Regions from separate parts of the Streptomyces sp. NPDC059003 genome, predicted to be linked through region 1. Evidence: riboswitches for the same ligand, from Rfam matches in the RefSeq annotation. Region 1 holds a riboswitch; each other region holds the start of a gene.
The links. Region 1 has a riboswitch for cobalamin ahead of ACFWZ5_RS29140 (ABC transporter substrate-binding protein). Riboswitches for the same ligand answer to the same signal wherever they lie in the genome.

Region 1 (3,199 bases):
CCAGGGCCGCCGCCGCGTCCTCGCCGAAGGCGAACGCGTCGAGCGTACGGGCATGGGCGAGGCAGACCGCGAGGACGACGACGAGCACCGCCGCGCACGCCGCCACGTCCGGCCAGCCCGCCCCGCTCAGCGAGCCGAGCAGCCAGAACAGGACACCGCGCGTCGTCTCCGCGTCCGCCGACGTCAGGACGATGAAGGACGTGACGGAGGAGAACAGCTGCATCGCCGCCACGCCGCACAGGACCACGCGGTCCGTCGTGCCGCCCAGGGCCCGGCTGAGCAGGAGGACGAACGCGAAGGAGCACAGGGCGCCGGCGAACGCCCCGGTGGACAGCGTGAGGACGCCCCCGCCGACGCCGAGGACCACCACCGCGACGGCGCCCGTGGACGCCCCGGAGGACACGCCGAGGACGAACGGGTCCGCGAGCGGGTTGCGCAGCAGCGACTGCAGGACCGCACCGCACACGGCGAGGCCCGCGCCGCACACGCCCGCGAGCAGGGTGCGCGGCATGCGCAGGTTCCAGACGATGCCGTCGCGCAGCGGGGTCAGGCGCGGCTCGCCCCAGCCGAGGTGCGCGGCCACCGCCGCCCACACGTCGGGGACGGAGATGTCGGCCGGGCCGATGGTGACGGCGACCGCCACGGACAGGAGGAGCACCGCGAGCCCCGCCGCCCACAGCAGCCCCGCGCGCCACGCTCCCCCCGCCCCCTCACGCACGGCCGCCCCCTCACGCACGGCGCCCCCCTCACGCACGGCGTCCCCCTCGCGCACGGCGGCGCTCACCGCGCCAGGCCGAACTTCCGCAGCCCCGCGGCGACTTGTTCGATGCCGTCGACCGTGCGGATCGTCGGGTTCAGGGCCTGGCCGCTGAGCAGGACGTACCGCTTCTTCTTCACCGCCGTGAGGTTCTTCGTGACGGGGTTGGACTCCAGGAACGCGATCTTCTGCCGGGCGCTCTCCGCCGACTGGGCCTTGCGGGTGAGGTCGCCGACGACCAGGACGTCCGGGTCGCGGTCCACCACCGTCTCCCAGTTGACCTGGGGCCACTCGGCGCGGGTGTCGGCGAAGGCGTTGCGTACGCCGAGGGTGCGCGTGATGACGCCGGGCGCACCGCAGCAGCCCGCGATGTAGGGGGCCTTGGAGTCGGAGAACCAGTACAGGACGGACGCCTTGGAGGACCTGACCGTGCGGGCCGCCTTGGCGGTGCGGGCCTTGAGGTCCGCGACGAGCCGCTCGCCGCGCGCCTCGACGTCGAAGATCCTGGCCAGGTCGCGGATCTCGCCGTAGACGGTCTCCATGGTGAGCGTCCGCACGCGCTTGCCGTCGCCGTCGCCGGAGTTGTCCTTGCCCGCGCAGTCGGTGGGCGAGACGTAGACGGGCACGCCGAGTTCGGCGAACTTGGCGCGGTCGGCCACGCCGCCCTTGCCCACGGTGTAGAGGAAGGACGCGCTGACGAAGTCGGGCTCCTTGGAGAGGACCTTCTCCAGGGACGGGTAGCGGTCGGCGAGCCGGTCGACCTTCGCGTTGGCCTTCTTCAGGTTCGGGCGGACGGGGTCGGTCCAGGTGCCGGTGCCTGCCATGCGGTCGGCGAGGCCGAGGGAGAGGAGGATCTCGGTGGAGCCCTGGTCGAGGGAGACCGCGCGCCGGGGCGGGGACTTCACGTGGACCTTCTCGCCACAGGCGGTGACGGTCACCGGATAGCCGTCGGCCCCGGCCCGGTCGTCGTCCCGCGCGGCGGGGCCGCCGCAGGCCGTGACGAGGACGAGGCCCGCGGCGAGCAGGGCCGGAAGGCGCACGCGACGTACGCGAAGAACGGGTGAGGGCACAGGACTTCCCGGGTCTCATGGCTCATACGCGGAGCCTGGTCTGCGAAACCCCGCCACCCGGCGCGCGGACGGCGGTGCCAGCAGGTCTTCGGACTCGGGTTCGTCCGGACGGGCCGCCTTCCCGGGCGCATGGAACGCCCAGTGGCCGTCGGCCCGCCCGTCCCCCTCACCGCTGCGCGTCAGCTCCGGATTCCCACCGGATTCCCCGACCCAGGTGTGGGTGCGACTGGCGTGCGCAAGCTATCACCCCGGCCGAGCGTCACGGCTGGTCGGGGCGGGGTTCGCCGCGGTACGTGCCGAAGGACCACTTGTTGCCCTCGGGGTCGGCGACGATGAACTCGCGGCTGCCGTACGGCTGGTCCTCGATCTCGCGGACGACCCGCACGCCGGCGTCCGTGAGGCGGCGGTAGAGGGCGTCGACGTGGTCCGTGACGACGTACGCGCCGAACGTCCCCGGCTCCCGGCACCGGTCGGTCGCCTTCGGGTCGTGGCTGCCGAGCATGACGCCGCCGCCTTCGGGCCAGTCGAGCTGGGCGTGGGCGACGCGGCCGCCGTCCTCGTACACGGCGGTGCGCAGGAAGCCGACGGTGTCGACGAGGAAGTCGATCAGGGCGGGGGCGTCGTGAGCCATGAAGGTGGGCCAGATGTCCGGAGCGCGCAGGTTCTTACCGGTCTGAGGTGTTTCGGTGGTGTTCATGGGCCTCAGTCTTCGCCGTTGCGGTGTCCCCCGGCTTGGATATTCCGGCACTCTTCGGCCAGCCAGGCGCTCGGGCTGAGCTCCGTGTACTGGTGGAAGTCCCGTACCAGGTGGGAGTGGTCGTAGTAGCCGCTGTCGGCGGCGACGCGGGCGAGGTCCAGGGGCGCGCCCGCGGCGAAGGAGCGGACCACGCGCGCCTTCGCGTGCTGGAAGCGCATCAGGCGGGCGGCCTGCTTGGGGGTGACGCCGGTCTCGGCGCGGAAGAGGGCGGACAGGCGGCGCTCGCTGAGCGCGACGTGCGCGGCGAGGCCCCGCAGGGTGCCCGCGCCCCGGTGCCGGGCGAGCCAGGCCCAGGCCTCGGCGACCTCGGGCCGCACCCCGCCCACGTACCCGGCGTCGGCCACGCGGCGCGCCAGGTAGGCGTTGAGGCGCCCGAACCGCTCGTCCCAGCCGTCGGCCGCGCACAGCTGCTCGCGCACGTCGGCGACCATCCGCCCGAGGACGTCCGTGCCGTCGGTGACGAGCCGCCCGGTCAGCTCGGCGGCGGGCAGGCCGAGGAGCGCGCGGGCCGCGAGGGGGTGCAGGGCCAGCTGGATGCCCGCCTCGTGCTCGGGCTGAACCACGTACGCGGGGCTCTGGTGCAGGCCGCCGACGACGATCTCGGTGCGGGCGGCG
Region 2 (3,199 bases), on a different contig from region 1:
GCGGCCGTCTTCAGACCGGAGAAGGAGAAGGCGTACGGGTCGTCGCGCGGCCCGGTCAGCGGGCGCGGGAAGGCCACCGCGTCCGGCGAGCCGTCGCGTGCCGCGCGGTCGACGGCGGGGCCGCCGGGGTAGGGCAGGCCGAAGACGCGGGCCACCTTGTCGAAGCACTCGCCCGCCGCGTCGTCCAGGGTGTCCCCCAGGTGCATGATCGGGTCGCGGGCCAGGTCGCGTACGAGCAGCAGCGAGGTGTGGCCGCCGGAGACGATCAGGACCACGCAGGGGTCGGGCAGCGGGCCGTGCTCCAGGGTGTCGGCGGCGACGTGCCCGGCCAGGTGGTGCACGCCGTACAGCGGCACGTCGAGGGCGTAGGCGAGCCCCTTCGCCCCGGCGAGGCCGACCTGGAGGGCGCCGGACAGGCCGGGGCCGGTCGTCACGGCGACGGCCCCGACGTCGCGCATGCGCAGGCCCGCCTCGTCCAGGGCACGGCGGACGACCGGGTTGAGCGCGTGCACGTGGGCGCGGGCGGCGATCTCCGGGACGACCCCGCCGTAGCGGGCGTGCTCGTCCATGCTGGACGCGACGGCGTGCCCGAGCAGCCGCCCGGCACGCACCAGGCCGACGCCGGTCTCGTCGCAGGACGACTCGATGCCGAGCACGACGGGCGAACCCGTCGAGCCTTTCGTGACCATGCCTCTGCTCCCCGCGACTGGACGCCTTCTTGCCTCTTCATAGTAATTGCAAGTACTTCGCAATAAGACTGCTGGAGGAATCAGCCCGTCCGGCGCCTGAGGACGAGGCCGAAGGCCTATCAACGCCCCGCGTGGGTAGGGTGAGCCCCGCAACAGGTTCGCCCTGCCGGCCAGGCAGCGGCGTCGCAAGAGGGAACCCGGTGAGAATCCGGGACTGCCCCGCAGCGGTGAGCGGGAACGACCGCCGTCATACGCACTGGGTCCATCACGGACCCGGGAAGCGACGGCCAGTAGGTGACCTCCCCGGAGGTCGCGCCCGCGAGTCCGAAGACCTGCCCGTTGCCCGTGCGCGACCCGTCGCGCGCGGCTCACCGGTGACCTCGTGGGCGGGTCGGCGTGCACGGCAGGCGGACGGGCACCTCGGTGCCGTGATCCGCCCGTTCCGCGCTCCCTTCGCGCCCGCGGCCGTCCCCGGCCATGGCACACACACGCTCGCGAAGGAGAGTTCTGTGACAGACAAGCCCGCAGCCGCGGCAGCACGGGCCACCGTGTACGGCTACCCCCGCCAGGGCCCGAACCGCGAACTGAAGAAGGCCGTCGAGGGCTACTGGAAGGGCCGCGTCGACGCCGACGCCCTGAGGGAGACGGCCGCCGAGCTGCGCCGCGCCAACTGGGAGCGGCTCGCCGACGCCGGGATCCACGAGGTGCCGACCGGCGACTTCTCGTACTACGACCACGTCCTGGACACCAGCGTCCTGCTCGGCGCGATCCCCGACCGCCACCGCGAGGCCGTCGCGGCGGACCCGCTGGACGGCTACTTCGCGATGGCGCGCGGCACCGCGGACGTGGCGCCGCTGGAGATGACGAAGTGGTTCGACACCAACTACCACTATCTGGTGCCGGAGTTGGGCCCGGACACCGTCTTCGCCGCCGACTCCGCGAAGCAGGTCGCCGAGCTGAAGGAGGCGCTCGCGCTCGGCCACGCCGCGCGGCCGGTGCTCGTCGGCCCGGTCACGTACCTGCTGCTCGCCAAGCCCGCGCCGGGCGTCGACGGCGCGTTCGAGCCGCTGACGCTCCTCGACCGGCTGCTTCCCGTGTACGCGGAGGTGCTCGCCGACCTGCGGGCGGCGGGCGCCGCGTGGGTGCAGCTGGACGAGCCCGCGCTCGTCCAGGACCGGACACCGGCCGAGCTGAACGCCGCCGCCCGCGCCTACCGCGACCTCGGCGCGCTGACCGACCGGCCGAGGCTCCTGGTCGCCTCCTACTTCGACCGGCTCGGCGAGGCCCTGCCCGTGCTCGCGAAGACGCCGGTGGACGGGCTCGCCCTGGACTTCACGGGCCCGGCGGCCGCCAACCTCGACGACCTCGCGCGGGCCGGCGGGCTTCCGGGCAAGCGCCTGGTGGCGGGCGTGGTCGACGGCCGCAACGTCTGGATCAACGACCTGGAGAGGTCCCTCGCCACGCTCGGCACGCTCCTCGGGCTCGCCGACCGCGTGGACGTGGCCGCGTCCTGCTCGCTCCTGCACGTGCCGCTCGACGCCGCCGCCGAGCGCGACATCGACCCGCAGGTGGCCCGCTGGCTCGCCTTCGCCCGGCAGAAGACCGCCGAGCTCGTCACCCTGGCCCGCGGCCTCGCCCACGGCCCCGACACCGTCGCGGCCGAACTCGCCGCCAACCGCGCCGACCTGGCGTCCCGCGCCGGTTCCGCCCTCACCCACGACCCGCGCGTGCGCGCCCGCGCCGCGGCCGTCACCGCCGCCGACGCCCGCCGCTCGCAGCCGTACGCCGAGCGCGCCGCCGCCCAGCGCGCGAGCCTGCACCTGCCACTGCTCCCCACCACGACCATCGGCTCGTTCCCGCAGACCACCGAGTTGCGCACGGCCCGCGCCGACCTGCGCGCCGGGCGCATCGACGAGGGCGGGTACGAGGAGCGCATCGAGACCGAGATCCGGGCCGTCCTGGACTTCCAGGAGAAGGCGGGCATCGACGTCCTGGTGCACGGCGAGCCCGAACGCAACGACATGGTGCAGTACTTCGCCGAGCAGCTGACCGGCTATCTCGCCACGCGGCACGGCTGGGTCCAGTCGTACGGCACCCGCTATGTGCGCCCGCCGGTGCTCGCCGGTGACATCTCGCGCCCTGAGCCGATGACGGTGCGCTGGACGGCGTACGCCAACTCGCTCACCGACCGCCCCGTCAAGGGCATGCTGACGGGCCCGGTCACGATGCTCGCCTGGTCGTTCGTCCGCGACGACCAGCCGCTCGGCGACACGGCGCGGCAGGTCGCGCTCGCCCTGCGCGACGAGGTCGAGGACCTCGAAGCGGCCGGGACCCGGGTGATCCAGGTGGACGAGCCCGCGCTGCGGGAGACGCTGCCGCTGCGCGCCGCGGACCGGGCCGCGTACCTGGACTGGGCGACGGAGTCCTTCCGGCTCACCACGGGCGGCGTCCGTCCGGACACGCAGATCCACACGCACATGTGCTATGCGGAGTTCGGCGACGTCCTGAAG
Region 3 (3,199 bases), on a different contig from region 1:
TGGACGCCTCGTACGCGGCGAGCATGATGCGCTCGGCGATCTTCGTGGAGAGCGCCTTCGCCTCGGGCGAGTCGAAGGGCAGCCGCAGCTGGAAGAAGACGTCCTGCAGGCCCATCGCGCCGAGGCCCACCGGGCGCCACTTGGCGTTGGAGCGCCCGGCCTGCTCGGTCGGGTAGAAGTTGATGTCGACGACCCGGTCGAGGAAGGTCACGGCGGTGCGGACGGTCGCGTCAAGGCGCTCCCAGTCGATGTCACCGTCGGCCACGAAGGCCCCGAGGTTCACCGAGCCGAGGTTGCAGACGGCCGTCTCGCCGTCGTCCGTGACCTCCAGGATCTCCGTGCACAGGTTGGAGGAGTGCACGGTGTGGCCGGGCTCGGCGGTCTGGTTGGCGGTGCGGTTGGAGGTGTCCTTGAAGGTCATCCAGCCGTTGCCGGTCTGCGCGAGGGTGCGCATCATGCGGCCGTACAGGTCCCGGGCCGGGATGGTCTTCTGGGCGAGGCCCTTCGCCTCGGCCGCGCGGTACGCCGCCTCGAACTCCTCGCCCCACAGGTCGACGAGCTCGGGCACGTCGGCGGGCGAGAACAGCGACCAGTCCTGGTCGGCGTTGACGCGGCGCATGAACTCGTCCGGGATCCAGTGCGCCAGGTTCAGGTTGTGCGTGCGCCGGGCGTCCTCGCCGGTGTTGTCGCGCAGCTCCAGGAACTCCTCGATGTCGGAGTGCCAGGTCTCCAGGTAGACCGCGGCCGCGCCCTTGCGACGGCCGCCCTGGTTGACCGCCGCCACCGACGCGTCGAGGGTCTTCAGGAACGGCACGATGCCGTTGGAGTGCCCGTTCGTGCCGCGGATCAGCGAACCGCGCGAGCGGATGCGGGAGTACGAGAGGCCGATGCCGCCCGCGTGCTTGGAGAGCCGCGCGACCTGGTGGTACCGGTCGTAGATGGAGTCGAGCTCGTCCAGCGGGGAGTCGAGCAGATAGCAGCTGGACATCTGCGGGTGCCGGGTGCCGGAGTTGAACAGGGTCGGCGACGACGGCAGGTAGTCCAGGCGGCTCATCAGGCCGTACAGCGCCGCGACCTCGTCCAGGGCCCGCACGGAGTCGTCCTCGGCGAGGCCCGCGGCCACGCGCAGCATGAAGTGCTGGGGCGTCTCGACGACCTTGCGGGTGATCGGGTGGCGCAGCAGATAGCGGCTGTGCAGGGTGCGCAGGCCGAAGTAGCCGAAGCGGCGGTCGGCGCCGTCGGCGAGCGCGTCGGCCACGAGAGCGTCGAGGCGCGCGGAGTGCAGCGCGGTGAACGCGGCCGTGCGGTCCGCGATCAGGCCCTCGCGGTGGCCGACCGCGACGGACTCGGAGAAGGACGTGACGCCCTGCGACGCGGCCTCCTCGCGGATGCCGATGCTCAGGAGCCGGGCGGCGAGCCGCGAGTACGCGGGGTCCTCGGAGATCAGGCCCGCGGCCGCCTCGGTCGCCAGCTCCCTGAGCTCCGCCTCGTCCGCGTGCGCGGAACGGCCGCGCAGCGCGGCGGCGGCGACGCGACCGGGGTCGGCGTCGGGGAGGTCGGCGGTGAGGTCGGTCAGGGTGCGCAGCAGCGCGGTGCCGGGGCCGTCGGCGGTCGGTGCGGCCTGGTCGGCGTCTCGCTGCTCGGCCTTCGCTGACGCGGGCTCTGCGGGCGCGATGGTCACGTGGTGCTCTCCCTCGCTCGGCTCGGGGCCTTGCGGCAGGCGAGGGGCACACGGGCGCGACCGCGCGCAGCGGTGGCGTACGCCGCGTCCACCAGCCCATTCCACGAGGCCCGGACGTCTGGCGCCCGGGCCGGGCGGCACGGGCGCGCTGCCGGCAGGTGCTCGGACTGAGTGGGTACGCAAATGCGCACACGTACACCGTTGCGGGACAGTTCCGGACTTGCACCGGATTCCCCTGCGGCGACAGCGAGCACGAGCATACATCTTGTGCTGGCTTTCGGTGGCACCCCTAGATGTTGTGTCGGAGGGTGACGCAGACCTCACCGCGCGAACGCGACGGAAGCGTCAACTCGCGGGGGAGGCGTGGCATTCCGGGGAGCCGCGAAGAGGGGCGGGCCGCCGGATTCCCGGTGGTCCGCCCCTGTGCTTACGGTGCGCTGCCTCTGCGCTCAGCCGCCCGTGTCCGCTCAGCCGTCCGTGTCCGCTCAGCCGCCCGCGCCCGGCGGGTCCTGCGGGGCGCCGTCGCCGTTCGGTGGCAGGTCGCCGCGCTCGACGGGCTCGCCGCCCGGCACGCGCTCGGGCAGGATCGCGTCCAGCTCCCGGTCGTCCGCGCGGTGGACCTTCTCGGCGGCGGCGCGCAGCACGGCGCGGCTCACGGCCTTGGGGTCGGCGGCGACCTGGATGCGCAGGCCGTTCTCCGAGCGGGCGTACTCGTGCCGCTCCGCGGTCACGCGGTACCAGCCCTTGCCGTCCTTCTCGCAGCTCTTGGCGGCGGGCGGGGCCGTGCGGCAGTTCTTGTCGTCGACGGCGCCCCGGTCCACGTACACCGTGAACTGCTGCCCGCCGTCCCGCTTCACGTACGTGACCTGGAAGCCGTCGTCGCCGAGCACGCCGGCGGACTGCTTCGCCGCCTCGTAGCCGTCGGCCTCCGTCAGGTACACGTGCTCCACACGGGTCTGCGCGGCCAGGGCGCGGGCCTTCAGCTCGGCGTGGTCGGGCGCGGACCCCCCGCCGGAACCGGAGCCCGAGCTGGAGCCCGGGCCCGACCCGGCGTCCTCGGAGCCGCAGCCGGTGAGCACGAGAGGGGCGAGCAGCAGCGCCGGGAGCACGAGGAGATGACGTCTCATGCGCACATCCTTTCGCATCCGCCGCCCGCCCCGCCGTCGCACCGTCAGTGCCCGGCCCCCACCTTCGGCAGTTCGGCGGCCACGCCCTGGTCGCCCGCGTCCGCCGTGTAGTCCTCGGGGGACGTCTCGTCGACGCCGTCCGGGGCCCCCACGGCCTTCAGGACGACGGTGAGGACCACCGTCACCAGGACGTTGAGCACGAACGCGGTCAGGCCGATGTAGCCGATCTCGCCGATGCCCGGGATCTCGTCCGACGAGCCGCCGAAGTGCTTCTGCGTGGGCGAGGCGACGCCGTACGCCGCGATCGTCCCGTACGCCATGCCGACCGCCCACCCGGCGAGCAGCGCCCACCGGTGGAACCAGCGCGTGAACAGGCCGCCGACGAGCGCGG
Region 4 (3,199 bases), on a different contig from region 1:
GGCCCGTCTCGGGCTCGTTCTCCGAGTACGCGCGCGAGTTCGTGGGCCCCTTCTTCGGGTTCGTGACCGGCTGGACGTACTGGCTCTTCTGGGTCGTCACGGGCATCACGGAAGTCACCGCGGCCGCCCAGTACATGCAGTACTGGACCCATGGCTCCATTCCCCAATGGGCCTACGCGCTGATCTTCACCGTCATCCTGTACGGCGCCAACCTGATCTCCGTGAAGCTCTTCGGCGAGCTGGAGTTCTGGTTCTCCATGGTCAAGGTCACCGCCATCATCGGCATGATTCTGATCTGCGCCGGCATCCTCACCATCGGCTTCTCCGACGCCGGTGACACCGCGTCCGTGTCGCACCTGTGGGACAACGGCGGCTTCTTCCCCAACGGCATCGGCAACACGCTGATGACCCTCCAGATCGTGATGTTCGCCTTCCTGGCCGTGGAGCTGGTCGGCGTCACCGCGGGTGAGTCCAAGGACCCGAAGAAGACCCTGCCCAAGGCGATCAACACCGTGCCGTGGCGCATCGCCGTCTTCTACGTCGGCGCCCTGATCATGATCCTCTCGGTCGTGCCGTGGACGGCCTTCCAGCCCGGCGTCTCCCCGTTCGTCGCCGCCTTCGAGAAGATGGGCCTCGGCATCGGTGCCGCGATCGTGAACTTCGTGGTCCTGACCGCCGCGCTCTCCTCCTGCAACTCGGGCATGTACTCCACCGGCCGCATGCTGCGCGACCTCGCGCTCAACGGCCAGGGCCCGAAGTTCTTCACCAAGCTCACCAAGAACGGCCTGCCGCTCGTCGGCACCACCGCGTCCGCCGCGCTGATGCTCGTCGGCGTGTGGATCAACTACCAGTGGCCCGGCGAGGCGTTCAACTACGTCGTCTCCTTCGCCACCATCTCCGGCATGTGGGCCTGGATCATGATCCTGGTCTCCCAGATCAACTACCGCCGCAAGGCCGACGCGGGCATCCTGCCCCAGTCCACGTTCCGCGCCCCGGGCGCCCCGTACACCAGCTGGTTCGCGCTCGCCTTCATCGCCATGGTCATCGTGATGATGGGCATCGACAAGGACGCGCGGATCTCCCTGTACTGCGCCCCGATCTGGGCCGCCATCCTGTGCGTGTCCTACCTGGTCCTGAAGAGCCGCAACCCGGAGGCGGCTGCCTTCAAGAAGCGCGAGCACGGCGGCCCCGCCGTCGAGTCCGCCACCCCGGTCACCAAGGACTGACCTCCGGGCACTTGCCCACGATGCGGGCCGTCACGTACCACATGCTGGTACGCGGCGGCCCCTTCGTACGCCTGGGCTGCATATCCTGGCCGGCATGCTGACCATCACCCAGGCCCTGCACGACCAGATCGTGGCGCACGCGCGCAAGGACCACCCCGACGAGGCGTGCGGCGTCGTCGCGGGCCCGGCGGGCAGTGACCGCCCCGAGCGGTTCGTCCCGATGCTGAACGCGGCCCGCTCGCCCACGTTCTACGAGTTCGACTCCGCCGACCTGCTCAAGCTCTACCGCGAGCTCGACGACCGCGACGAGGAGCCGGTCGTGATCTACCACTCGCACACGGCCACGGAGGCCTACCCCTCCCGCACCGACATCAGTTACGCCAACGAGCCGGGCGCCCACTACGTCCTCGTCTCGACCGCCGACGCCGACGACGCGGGACCCTTCCAGTTCCGCTCCTTCCGCATCGTGGACGGCGAGGTCACCGAGGAGGACGTCCAGGTCGTCCAGGCATACTGAAGCCGACCTTTGAGGCGGCAGGACCCAGGAAGCCGGTGCGAATCCGGCGCGGTCCCGCCACTGTGACCGGGCACGCGTGCCCGCCAGCCAGGAACTGACCTGCCGCCCCACGCCCACTTCGCACAGGGGACGCGGAAATCCCCTGAGGAGGCCCGCACCCATGCGCACCCGCGTGCTGCTCGCCGCGGCGGCGATCCTGCTGCCGCTCACCGCCTGCTCGGCGTCCGACTCGGACAAGGACTCCGGCAAACCCGCGCCCAAGGCCGCCGGATTCCCGTACACCGTCACCAACTGCGGTGTGCGGACGACGTACAAGGCACCGCCCGAGCGCGCCGTCCCCATGAACCAGCACGCCACGGAGATCCTCCTCGAACTGGGCCTGAAGGACCGCATCGCGGGCACCGCCTACCTCGACGACAAGGTCCTCCCGAAGTACGCGAAGGCGTACGCGTCGCGCCCGGTGCTCGCCAAGGAGTACCCCTCGTACGAGCAGCTGCTCGCCGCGAACCCCGACTTCGTGTACGGCGGCTACGCCAGCGCCTTCAACGCGAGCGACGGCCGCAGCCGGGACGCCCTCGCCAAGTCCGGGATCAACACCCGCCTCAACGTCGAGGGCTGCGCCAAGAAGCCCGTCACGATGGACGACCTCTACCGCGAGGTGCGCGAGACCGGCGCCACCTTCGGCGTCCGCGACCGCGCCGAGCGCTGGGTGCGCGCGGCGAAGGCCACCCTGGCCGCCGAGAAGTCCAAGGCCGCCAAGGACCGCAAGCGCCCGTCCGTCTTCGTCTACGACAGCGGCGACAAGACCGCGTTCACCGCGGGCGGCCGCGGCATCGGCAACGAGATCATCGAGCGCGCGGGCGCCCGCAACGTCATGTCCGACCTCGACAAGTCCTTCGGCGACGCCTCCTGGGAAACGGTGGTCGACCGCCGCCCCGACGTCATCCTCATCTACGACTACGGCGCGACGACGGTCGCCCAGAAGAAGAAGCGCCTCCTGACCGACCCGGCCCTGCGCGACGTCCCCGCCATCAAGAACAAGCGCTTCGCGGTCCTGCCCCTGTCGGACGTGGTCCTCGGGGTCAGGGCACCGGCGGCGGTGAAGAAGCTGTCGGAGCAGCTCTAATGCAGCCCGTCCGGCGTTTGAGGACGAGCGCGAAGCGCGATGAACGGGGGTGCCAGGGGGCTGGCCCCCTGGTTCGGGAAGGGGCGGGCCAGGGGCGCACCCGCGAGGCCCCACCCACCCGCACCCTCCGCTACGCCACAGTCATGGCCACCCTCACCATCGCCCTCGCGGCCGCAGGCATCGCCGCGCTGACCTACGGCTCAGTCAAGATCCCACCCGCCGAGGTGCTCGACATCCTCACGGGCAAGGCCACAGGCCCGTCCCCGTACCGCACCATCGTCCTGGACGTCCGCCTCCCCCGAGTCCTGCTCGGCGCGGCCGTCGGCGCCG

Region 2: it holds a riboswitch for cobalamin, as region 1 does, so the genes downstream of both, metE (5-methyltetrahydropteroyltriglutamate--homocysteine S-methyltransferase) here and ACFWZ5_RS29140 (ABC transporter substrate-binding protein) in region 1, are expected to answer to the same signal.
Region 3: it holds a riboswitch for cobalamin, as region 1 does, so the genes downstream of both, ACFWZ5_RS39495 (ribonucleoside-diphosphate reductase subunit alpha) here and ACFWZ5_RS29140 (ABC transporter substrate-binding protein) in region 1, are expected to answer to the same signal.
Region 4: it holds a riboswitch for cobalamin, as region 1 does, so the genes downstream of both, ACFWZ5_RS42220 (ABC transporter substrate-binding protein) here and ACFWZ5_RS29140 (ABC transporter substrate-binding protein) in region 1, are expected to answer to the same signal.

The regions. Positions count from the first base shown of each region.
Region 1 is NZ_JBHYJH010000099.1:18,155-21,353, reverse strand. It holds gene ACFWZ5_RS29145 (FecCD family ABC transporter permease) at 1-718, opposite strand, end outside; gene ACFWZ5_RS29140 (ABC transporter substrate-binding protein) at 781-1,797, opposite strand; cobalamin riboswitch at 1,889-2,073, opposite strand; gene ACFWZ5_RS29135 (VOC family protein) at 2,087-2,524, opposite strand; gene ACFWZ5_RS29130 (helix-turn-helix domain-containing protein) at 2,530-3,199, opposite strand, start outside.
Region 2 is NZ_JBHYJH010000006.1:58,487-61,685, reverse strand. It holds gene tsaD (tRNA (adenosine(37)-N6)-threonylcarbamoyltransferase complex transferase subunit TsaD) at 1-689, opposite strand, end outside; cobalamin riboswitch at 827-1,044, shown strand; gene metE (5-methyltetrahydropteroyltriglutamate--homocysteine S-methyltransferase) at 1,199-3,199, shown strand, end outside.
Region 3 is NZ_JBHYJH010000199.1:3,550-6,748, reverse strand. It holds gene ACFWZ5_RS39495 (ribonucleoside-diphosphate reductase subunit alpha) at 1-1,681, opposite strand, end outside; cobalamin riboswitch at 1,817-1,954, opposite strand; gene ACFWZ5_RS39490 (hypothetical protein) at 2,167-2,808, opposite strand; gene mctP (monocarboxylate uptake permease MctP) at 2,853-3,199, opposite strand, start outside.
Region 4 is NZ_JBHYJH010000250.1:3,331-6,529, reverse strand. It holds gene ACFWZ5_RS42230 (amino acid permease) at 1-1,226, shown strand, start outside; gene ACFWZ5_RS42225 (Mov34/MPN/PAD-1 family protein) at 1,321-1,743, shown strand; cobalamin riboswitch at 1,707-1,861, shown strand; gene ACFWZ5_RS42220 (ABC transporter substrate-binding protein) at 1,904-2,869, shown strand; gene ACFWZ5_RS42215 (FecCD family ABC transporter permease) at 3,013-3,199, shown strand, end outside.